Regions from separate parts of the Paenibacillus sp. J53TS2 genome, predicted to be linked through region 2. Evidence: riboswitches for the same ligand, from Rfam matches in the RefSeq annotation. Region 2 holds a riboswitch; the other holds the start of a gene.

Region 1 (4,118 bases), on a different contig from region 2:
GGCGAACGTGGGAACGTACTTCAGGTGTTCGAAGATAAGCCGAAAATGTTTGAGGCTTGGGACATCGATGTGTTCTACCAGGAGAAACAACGCGAGGTCGAGCAGCTACAGGACTGTAAAGTCGTGACGGGTTCGCTGCGTGCCGTCGTTAGCTTTACTTGGACTTATATGAACTCGACGATCCGCCAAGAGATGATTCTGTATGGCAACAACCGGCGGATTGACTTCCAGACTCAAGTTGATTGGCAGGAGCGTCAGCAACTGCTGAAGGTCGCTTTTCCGGTTGACGTACGGGCTACGGAAGCTACTTACGATATCCAATTCGGAAACGTCAAGCGACCGACGCATTGGAACACCTCTTGGGACCTTGCTCGATTTGAAACGGTCGGTCATCAATGGGTCGATTTGTCAGAGCACGGGTACGGGGTCAGCCTGCTGAATGATTGCAAATACGGCCACGACATTAAGGACCATGTGATCCGGCTGTCGCTGTTGAAATCGGCAACTTATCCGGATCCGCAAGCGGATCGCGGCGAGCATGAGTTTACGTACGCGCTGTATCCTCACGAGGGGCATTGGTCCGAAGGCGGTACCGTACAGGCAGCAACGCTGCTAAATCAGCCGGTTTACGCCACGATGGGCCAGGCGCACTCGTCTTCATTCTCACTGCTCCAAACGAGCGGAAGTGCGGACGTCGTCATTGATGCCGTGAAAAAAGCGGAAGACGGCGACGGCTTGATCGTTCGTTTGCATGAATACAAGGGAGGCCGAGGCCGCGTTCGCTTCCATTTCGGGATGCCGGTGATTTCCTGGCAAGAAACCGACATGATGGAACGGCCTTTAGGAGAATCCTCCTCAACTGCGGAGCTTGAGTTGTCGATGTCACCGTATGAAATCAAAACGATTCGTTTGCAGTTGAAATAACGAGAGAACGCTGTGGGTCGCCTTCGACAGTTAATCGGAAGTCGGGGCGCCCGTCAGCGTTTCGATATCGTTGGAACCGTAGAAGAACAGAACGACCAGAATGATGATTACGATGAGTTCCGAGAAGCCTTCGCCGTCAAATTCACTCATTGTAGTAAACCCCCGCATCTAGGTTATGATGTAAAGCGAGCGATCCTCCCACCCGAATCTTTCAAAGGAAGAGCGGGTTCAGGAGGAATTGTCCGCTTTTTTCTTCATGGCATTGATGATGTCATTGATGGTCATATCTCCATTCTCGTTGAGAAAGTTCAGCAACTTGTCGGCGTTTGCATCGCTGCTGATCGTTTTGTATTCGCCAACAAGGGAGACATACATGGTTGCGTTACGGTATAACTGGACGGAATCCACGCGAAGTTTACCGGAAAGAAGCAGCGCAGCTACGGTATATTCCGGGGTTTTTGGCCGGAAACCGCCCTTTTTGCCATTTTTCTTGTTGGAGGACGAGGATTTGCTTTTTCCGGCTGAATTCATGGCCTAACCTTCCTTAGCTGGATGGGATCCGGTTACTTATCCTGAGGAACCGGTTTACAAGACAGTTCCCTGATAGTTATGCTATGCAGCATTCCGGGGATGGTGTAGACGAGAGAAGCAAGTGATCCAACGATCTTTCGCTGGACGGGATTGACAATCCAGGCAGGGATCGGTAGAGTAATAGGTGAATTGCATAGGAAATCCACTAGGGGCGCCGTAAACGGCTGAGACAAGAGACCATCTTGGACCCTTTGAACCTGATCTAGTTCATACTAGCGTAGGAAAGTGGAGTCGGCCCCCATTTGAATAGTGCTCAGGTTGTCGTATATCAGCCTAGGACTTGATCGAGCCGCTCCCTCTACGGAGCGGCTTTTTTGCGCGCTCTGTTAACAGGTCGTTTGTCGTCGTCTTCTCAGGGGATTTCCTAGTTCAATATATTGGGAGGTGGAGACGATGGGGTTTACGCAGGAGCTACGACGTCAGGCGGACGGGATCTATCAAGCCATATTCGATCATCCGTTCGTCAGAGGCATCGCAAGGGGACAACTGGAGAAAGAGCAGCTCATTCATTACGTTAAGCAGGATTACGAATATTTAAACGCCTATATGCGGATTTACGGTATCGCGATTTCCAAAAGCCGGACCCGAGAGGAGATCGCGATGTTCAACGAACAGATCGCGTATATTTTAAACCGTGAAGTTCAACCCCATCAGATTTTTTGCCGGGCCGCCGGAGTGAATTTTGAAGAGTTGCAGGGGTACCCACTTGCACCCTCGGCGCATCATTATATCCGTCATATGCTGACGGTGGCCCACGAAGGGAGTTTGGGCGAGATCTATGCCGTTTTATTGCCCTGCCCTTGGACCTATCTGGAGATCGGCCAAAAGCTGCTGGCAGAAGTGCAGCCGACACCGGACCATCCGTTTTATGAGTGGATTGATTTTTACGGGCGTCTTTCGGGGGATGTGACGGAGAAGTTTATCCATGCGTTAGACGGATGGGCGGATACAGCCAGGGAGGAAGAGCGGCAAAGGATGGCCGATCATTTTCTGCAAAGCTGCCAATTGGAATATCTCTTTTGGGATATGGCTTACCGGCAGGAAGATTGGCCGGTTGCGATGCCGATGATTTCGCATTCATCCAAATGATCGAAAGAGAGGTTGAAAACATGAGCTTAATGGAAAAAGATCTGTCCGATGTGCTGGAAAAGGTGCAAAAAACGAAACCCCTCGTGCATAACATGACCAATGTTGTCGTCACGAATTTTACCGCAAACGGCTTGTACGCCCTTGGCGCTTCGCCGGTCATGGCCTATGCACCCGAGGAGGTGGCTGATATGGCCAAGATCGCCGGGGCCCTCGTCTTGAACATCGGCACGTTGTCGACGCAGCAGGTCGAAGCGATGATCCTCGCCGGCCGGTCGGCGAACGCTCATGGCGTGCCGGTGCTGCTTGACCCGGTTGGTGCGGGGGCGACCGCCTTCCGCACTGAATCGGCTCTGCGTATCCTGCGCGAGGTAAAGGTGTCGCTCCTGCGCGGCAATGCGGCGGAGATCGCCCATCTCGTCGGGGAAAACCGCGAGATCAAGGGGGTTGATGCCGGCGACACCGCGGGAGACGAGGCGGCCGAACTCGCGGTACGGGCCGCGCGGGCGCTGAACACGGTCGTGGCGATTACCGGCCGTGAAGACGTCATCACCGACGGGCTGCAGTGCCGGTTTGTCAGCGGCGGAGACGCACTGCTGACTCAGGTGACCGGCACGGGCTGCTTGCTCACGTCGGTGCTGGGAGCCTTCGCCGCGGTGGAGCGCGATCTGCTGCTGGCCGGTACCGCCGGGCTAGCGTTCTATGGCGCCGCCGCGTCCCGCGCCGCCGAGCGGACGGCCGCCGCCGGACCGGGCAGCTTCCAGATCGCGTTCCTCGACGAGCTGGCGAAGCTTCATCCGCATTCGCTCAAGGGCCACGCGGCAGTGCGTGAAATGCAGGCGACAGGCGCCGGCGGATGGTGGGTCGGATGAGCCGGATCTCCAAGGCGCTGACGGTTGCCGGGTCGGACAGCGGCGGCGGGGCCGGCATCCAGGCCGACCTCAAAACGTTCCAGGAGCTGGACGTTTACGGCATGTCGGCGATCACTGCAGTGACGGTTCAGAACACGCTGGGCGTGACGAACGTCTACCCGCTGCCCCCGGAAGCGGCGGCGGAGCAAATCGAAGCGGTTGGTTCCGACCTCGGGGTGGATGCGCTGAAGACCGGCATGCTGTTCAGCGCGGAAATCATTGAGGCGGTTGCCGCCCAGATTCGAGCCTTTGGCTGGACTCAAGTGGTAGTCGACCCGGTAATGGTTGCCAAGGGTGGCGCTTCTCTGCTCCAGCCGGAAGCGGTGCAAGCGCTGCGCGAGCAATTGCTGCCGCTGGCTTTCATCGTTACGCCTAACCTCCCGGAGGCGGAGGTGTTGTCCGGCCTGTCGATCCGCACCATGGAGGATCGCCGCGAAGCGGCCAAACGTATTTGCGCGTACGGGTCGCGGCAGATCGTAATCAAGGGCGGCCACGACACCGAGAACGGCGATCGGGTTGTTGATTTGTACTATGACGGGTCGACCTTCACGGAGTTGGTCGGACGGCGAATTCCCACGCCACATACACATGGCACGGGATGCACCT
Region 2 (4,118 bases):
GCGTAATCATCAAGACAGAACGCTTATTCTCTTCCCAAATATCCAGCAGCCAACGCTGCATTTCGCTGCGCGTCAGCGCGTCAAGGGCGCTAAACGGCTCGTCGAGGCACATCACTTCTTGGGGAGCGAGCAGCCCCCGGAGGAAAGAAGCTCGCTGCTGCATACCGCCGGATAACATATGGGGGTAAGCTCGTTCAAAACCGCCTAGCCCGGCCTTTGCAAGCCAATGCTGGATTTCCTTACGATCGCTGCGGCTTCTGGTTCCGGCGATTTCCTGCGCCAAAACGACGTTGTCCTCGATCGTCCGCCAGGGGAACAGCGCGGGTTGCTGCGGCACGTAACTAATATGCCCGCGTTGACCGGTAACCGGGCGTCCCTGAAGTAGGACTTCTCCTTGTTCCGGGGCCGTCAACCCACCGATGATGTGAAACAGCGTGCTTTTGCCGCAGCCGGATGGGCCGATCATCGACACGAATTCGCCGGCAGGCACACGTAGCGAGATATTGCGCAGTACGGGGACTTCCCGTCGCCGGTCGCGGAATGTCTTATGGATCTGCCGGACCTCGAGCGCCGGTACGGCCAGATCCCTTATCGTTGATTTTTCACTCATAACCGAGCCACCCTTTCTGTAAGCTGCGTTAACTCCGGTCGTTCGACGGTTTATAGCGGATAAGCCATTTTTCCAAAAGAGCAACGCAGGCGAACATCGCCAGGCTGATCGCTACGATGATCGCGATGGCGACGAAGATTTTGTCCGTGCGGAACGACGCCTTTTGCAGCATCATATAATAGCCGATTCCTTTGTCCGCACCGATCCATTCGGCGATGACCGCACCCATGACGCTGTAAGTTGCGGCGATTTTAACCCCGGACATGATCGAGGGGATCGCGTAGGGCACCTCCAGCTTGCGGAAGATATCCGCCTTGGACGCACCGATCATCCGCATATAATCCAGCATCGCGCGATCCGTGCGGCTCAGTCCGTCCATGGTCGCCACCGCAACAGGGAAGAAGCAGACGAGCGTAATGACGATGATCTTCGGCAGGATCCCGAACCCGAACCAGATCATGAGCAGTGGGGCCAGCGCAATGGTCGGCACGTTTTGGCTCAAGATGATCAACGGATACAGCGACGCTTTAAGAAACGGGACATAATGGAGCACAAACGCCATCAACAAGCCCACGAGCGTTCCAATGGCAAAACCAATCAGCATCAGCCGTAGTGTTGCCAGCGTGTGCTCCCCTAAACTGGCCGCACCGGCGGCCGCTTCACGCCCGATATCAACCGGGCTGGGGAGGATCCATTTTTCAATGTGAAACCAGGCGGTGGCGCCCTGCCAAATCAGCAAAAACAGCATGACCGCCACAAGGGGCGGCCAGATGCTGTGCCAAAGGCTGCGGAGATTCATGGCCGATATTTTTCAATCAGCTTATCCATGCTGACGCCTTTGGGGTTATACGAGATTTTGATTTGCGAAATGATGCCTGTACTGCCAAACTCAATGACGGCTTCATTCATTTTCTTCACGATAGCCAACAACTCGTCGAGTTCCCCCTCCATGGTTGTCTCCAGGGGATTGACCTGATATTTCACCCCGGAAGCCTGAATCACTTCAATGGCCCGGTCTACATACGGTATCACGTCTTCACCATTTGGCGTTTTTGGAATGATTTGAATGCTTAAAAGTGCGTTTGGCATCGATGAGTTCATCCTTTCGATAATGGGAATTGGTTGAAAACATAATTTCAGGGAGTTATTCGCTCGGCAAAAACTCATTGGTGAAAGCGGCATCTACCTCAAGCGGTTTCTCCAGCAAGCCACGCTCATGCATCCAATCAGAGTAGTTCTGCCATACTTCTTTCTTCTGTTCGCCCCAGCGCGGAGCGTCGTCCTTGTATTTTGGGCTCAGCCATTTTTGACTGGCAACTACCAGGTCCTTGTCGAGTTCCGGTACAGCCTTGAGCAAAATTTGCGCCGACTCCTCAGGGTGGGCGATTGCATAATCATAACCTTTGGACACCGCTCGCATAAACGCCTTCACGAGCTCCGGGTCGTCCTTGATCGTCTTCTCGTTGGTGACAAGCACCGGCGTATAATAGTCAAGCTGTTCGGAGAAGTCCTTAACGTAAAGCATATCCAGCGGCTCACCCCGCAGTTCGGCTTCGATGCCGGTCCATGCGTAGAAGATCCAGGCGAAGTCGATATCCCGCTTCACGGCCGTAAAATAATCGGCATCCCCGATGTTGAGGAACTTTACCTTGCCGACATCGGCGCCCTGCAGGTCCATAATGGATTTAATGACCGCTTCTTCCACAGGAGACCCCCATCCGCCGTAGGCTTTGCCCTCAAAATCCTTAGGTGTCTTGATATTCTTGGCAACAGGTGCAGCAAAGCCGGATGTATTATGCTGAATGATTGCGGCGATGGATACAAGCGGGACGCCTTGGAGCCGGCTTTGGGTGACGTTCTCTTGTACGCTGACGCCAAACGGGACCTCCCCGGAGGCAACCATCGCCTCAGCGCCGCCGGAGCCGGGAAGGAGGATATCCACATTCAGCCCTTCCTCGGCGAAATACCCTTGGTCCTTAGCGACGTAAAGGCCGGTATGATTGGTGTTAGGGCTCCAGTCGAGCACAACCTTGACGCTGCGCAGCTCTTCGCCGGTCGCCTGGTTAGGCGCGGCATTCTCGGCATTTTGCCCGCCTTGGTTTCCTGCAGCAGCCTTGCCCGCGCTATTTCCGTTGGCTCCGCCGCAGGCAGACAGAATTAGCAGCATACAGCCGAGGAACAGCGCCAGCACGGTGCGTAGTTGAACTTTCACGACACATTCTCTCCTTCGATTGTTTAAATTTCCGCAGCTTTGTTCTTGGTATAACCCTGGAAATGCGACCTTAAGCGCAATCCAAATTTCGGATACAAAAAAACGTCCCGGATCCGGGACGCGATAGGCAATGGAAATGAAATGAATAACGAGTTCATATCCATATAGTATAGCTCCCTACGCTGGCATTATCCAGATCAGGTTAAAGGGTCAGTATCTTTGAGGGATACACTCTCAGCCGGCCAATTCCAGCACCCCTGAACAGTATGACTGCAGATTACAACTGTCATTATAGTTTTCGCTTGCCGCATTTGTCCAGTCTTTCCGAACAGGTTTGCAAAAATAGGGGATTTGCTTTTTATCTGGCAAAAGGATATAATGAGTTCATCTCGTGTTTTAGAAAGAAGATCATTCACCCATTGAAAAGAGTGTCACTATTTAAAACCTGGAACTTTTTTCAATGTGTGAATTTTTTTTATACAAGTGGTGCATGTTCATAAGGGTCAGCCCTTTTGAGCGACTTCTGTTAAAAAAATGAATCATGTTAATCTTTAAACAGGAGGTATTCCCCTATGGAAACCGGAACAGTAAAATGGTTTAACGCTGAGAAAGGTTTTGGCTTCATCGAAGTGGAAGGCGGAAATGACGTATTCGTTCATTTCAGCGCGATCACTGGCGAAGGCTTCAAAACCCTCGACGAAGGCCAACGCGTACAATTCAACGTGGTTCAAGGCAACCGCGGCCCTCAAGCCGAAAACGTTGTAAAACTGTAAGCTAGCCAGAAACTGCTCTTAATGCGTTCTCGCATTGAGGGCAGTTTTTCTACTCAAAGATCATTCATGAGGTTAACATTCGGAAACCTCGCTTCTGATGGTACATATAGCACTATGACGAACCACATCTATGCACCCGGTTAGAACGCTCACCTTGAAGGAGGGGAATTATGAACTACCGTAAAAAAACGTTAGAAGAAATTCCTGAGGAAAATACACCGGTATGGACCTGCACGAGCGACGATTGCAATGGATGGATGCGTGACAACTTCACGTTTGAACATAGTCCGGCTTGTCCGCTTTGCTCGTCTGAGATGGTCATGGGAACGCGCATGCTCCCCCAACTGAGTAATCCAAGCTCCGATCAAAGATCGTCGGCCAAGAAGGCATAGACGAGGACGCCGCCGGAATCGGTGGACGCTGACAGCAGCCACAGCCGTATTCGCATCAAAGCGAATACGGCTGTTTTTGTTTTTTTTTTTGGGTATGCAAAAATGAAATATCAATAAAAGGATTGCATCTA

The links. A riboswitch is a leader RNA that binds a small molecule or an ion and turns the genes downstream of it on or off. The one in region 2 is predicted to bind thiamine pyrophosphate.
Region 1: another riboswitch for thiamine pyrophosphate. It lies ahead of tenA (thiaminase II); the one in region 2 lies ahead of KJS42_RS17890 (ABC transporter substrate-binding protein).

The regions. Positions count from the first base shown of each region.
Region 1 is NZ_BOSK01000004.1:157,238-161,355, forward strand. It holds gene KJS42_RS10825 (alpha-mannosidase) at 1-924, shown strand, start outside; gene KJS42_RS10830 (hypothetical protein) at 1,153-1,455, opposite strand; TPP riboswitch at 1,653-1,756, shown strand; gene tenA (thiaminase II) at 1,909-2,604, shown strand; gene thiM (hydroxyethylthiazole kinase) at 2,625-3,473, shown strand; gene thiD (bifunctional hydroxymethylpyrimidine kinase/phosphomethylpyrimidine kinase) at 3,470-4,118, shown strand, end outside.
Region 2 is NZ_BOSK01000008.1:221,962-226,079, reverse strand. It holds gene KJS42_RS17905 (ABC transporter ATP-binding protein) at 1-610, opposite strand, end outside; gene KJS42_RS17900 (ABC transporter permease) at 639-1,409, opposite strand; gene KJS42_RS17895 (MTH1187 family thiamine-binding protein) at 1,406-1,699, opposite strand; gene KJS42_RS17890 (ABC transporter substrate-binding protein) at 1,755-2,822, opposite strand; TPP riboswitch at 2,979-3,091, opposite strand; gene KJS42_RS17885 (cold-shock protein) at 3,395-3,595, shown strand; gene KJS42_RS17880 (cold-shock protein) at 3,766-3,987, shown strand.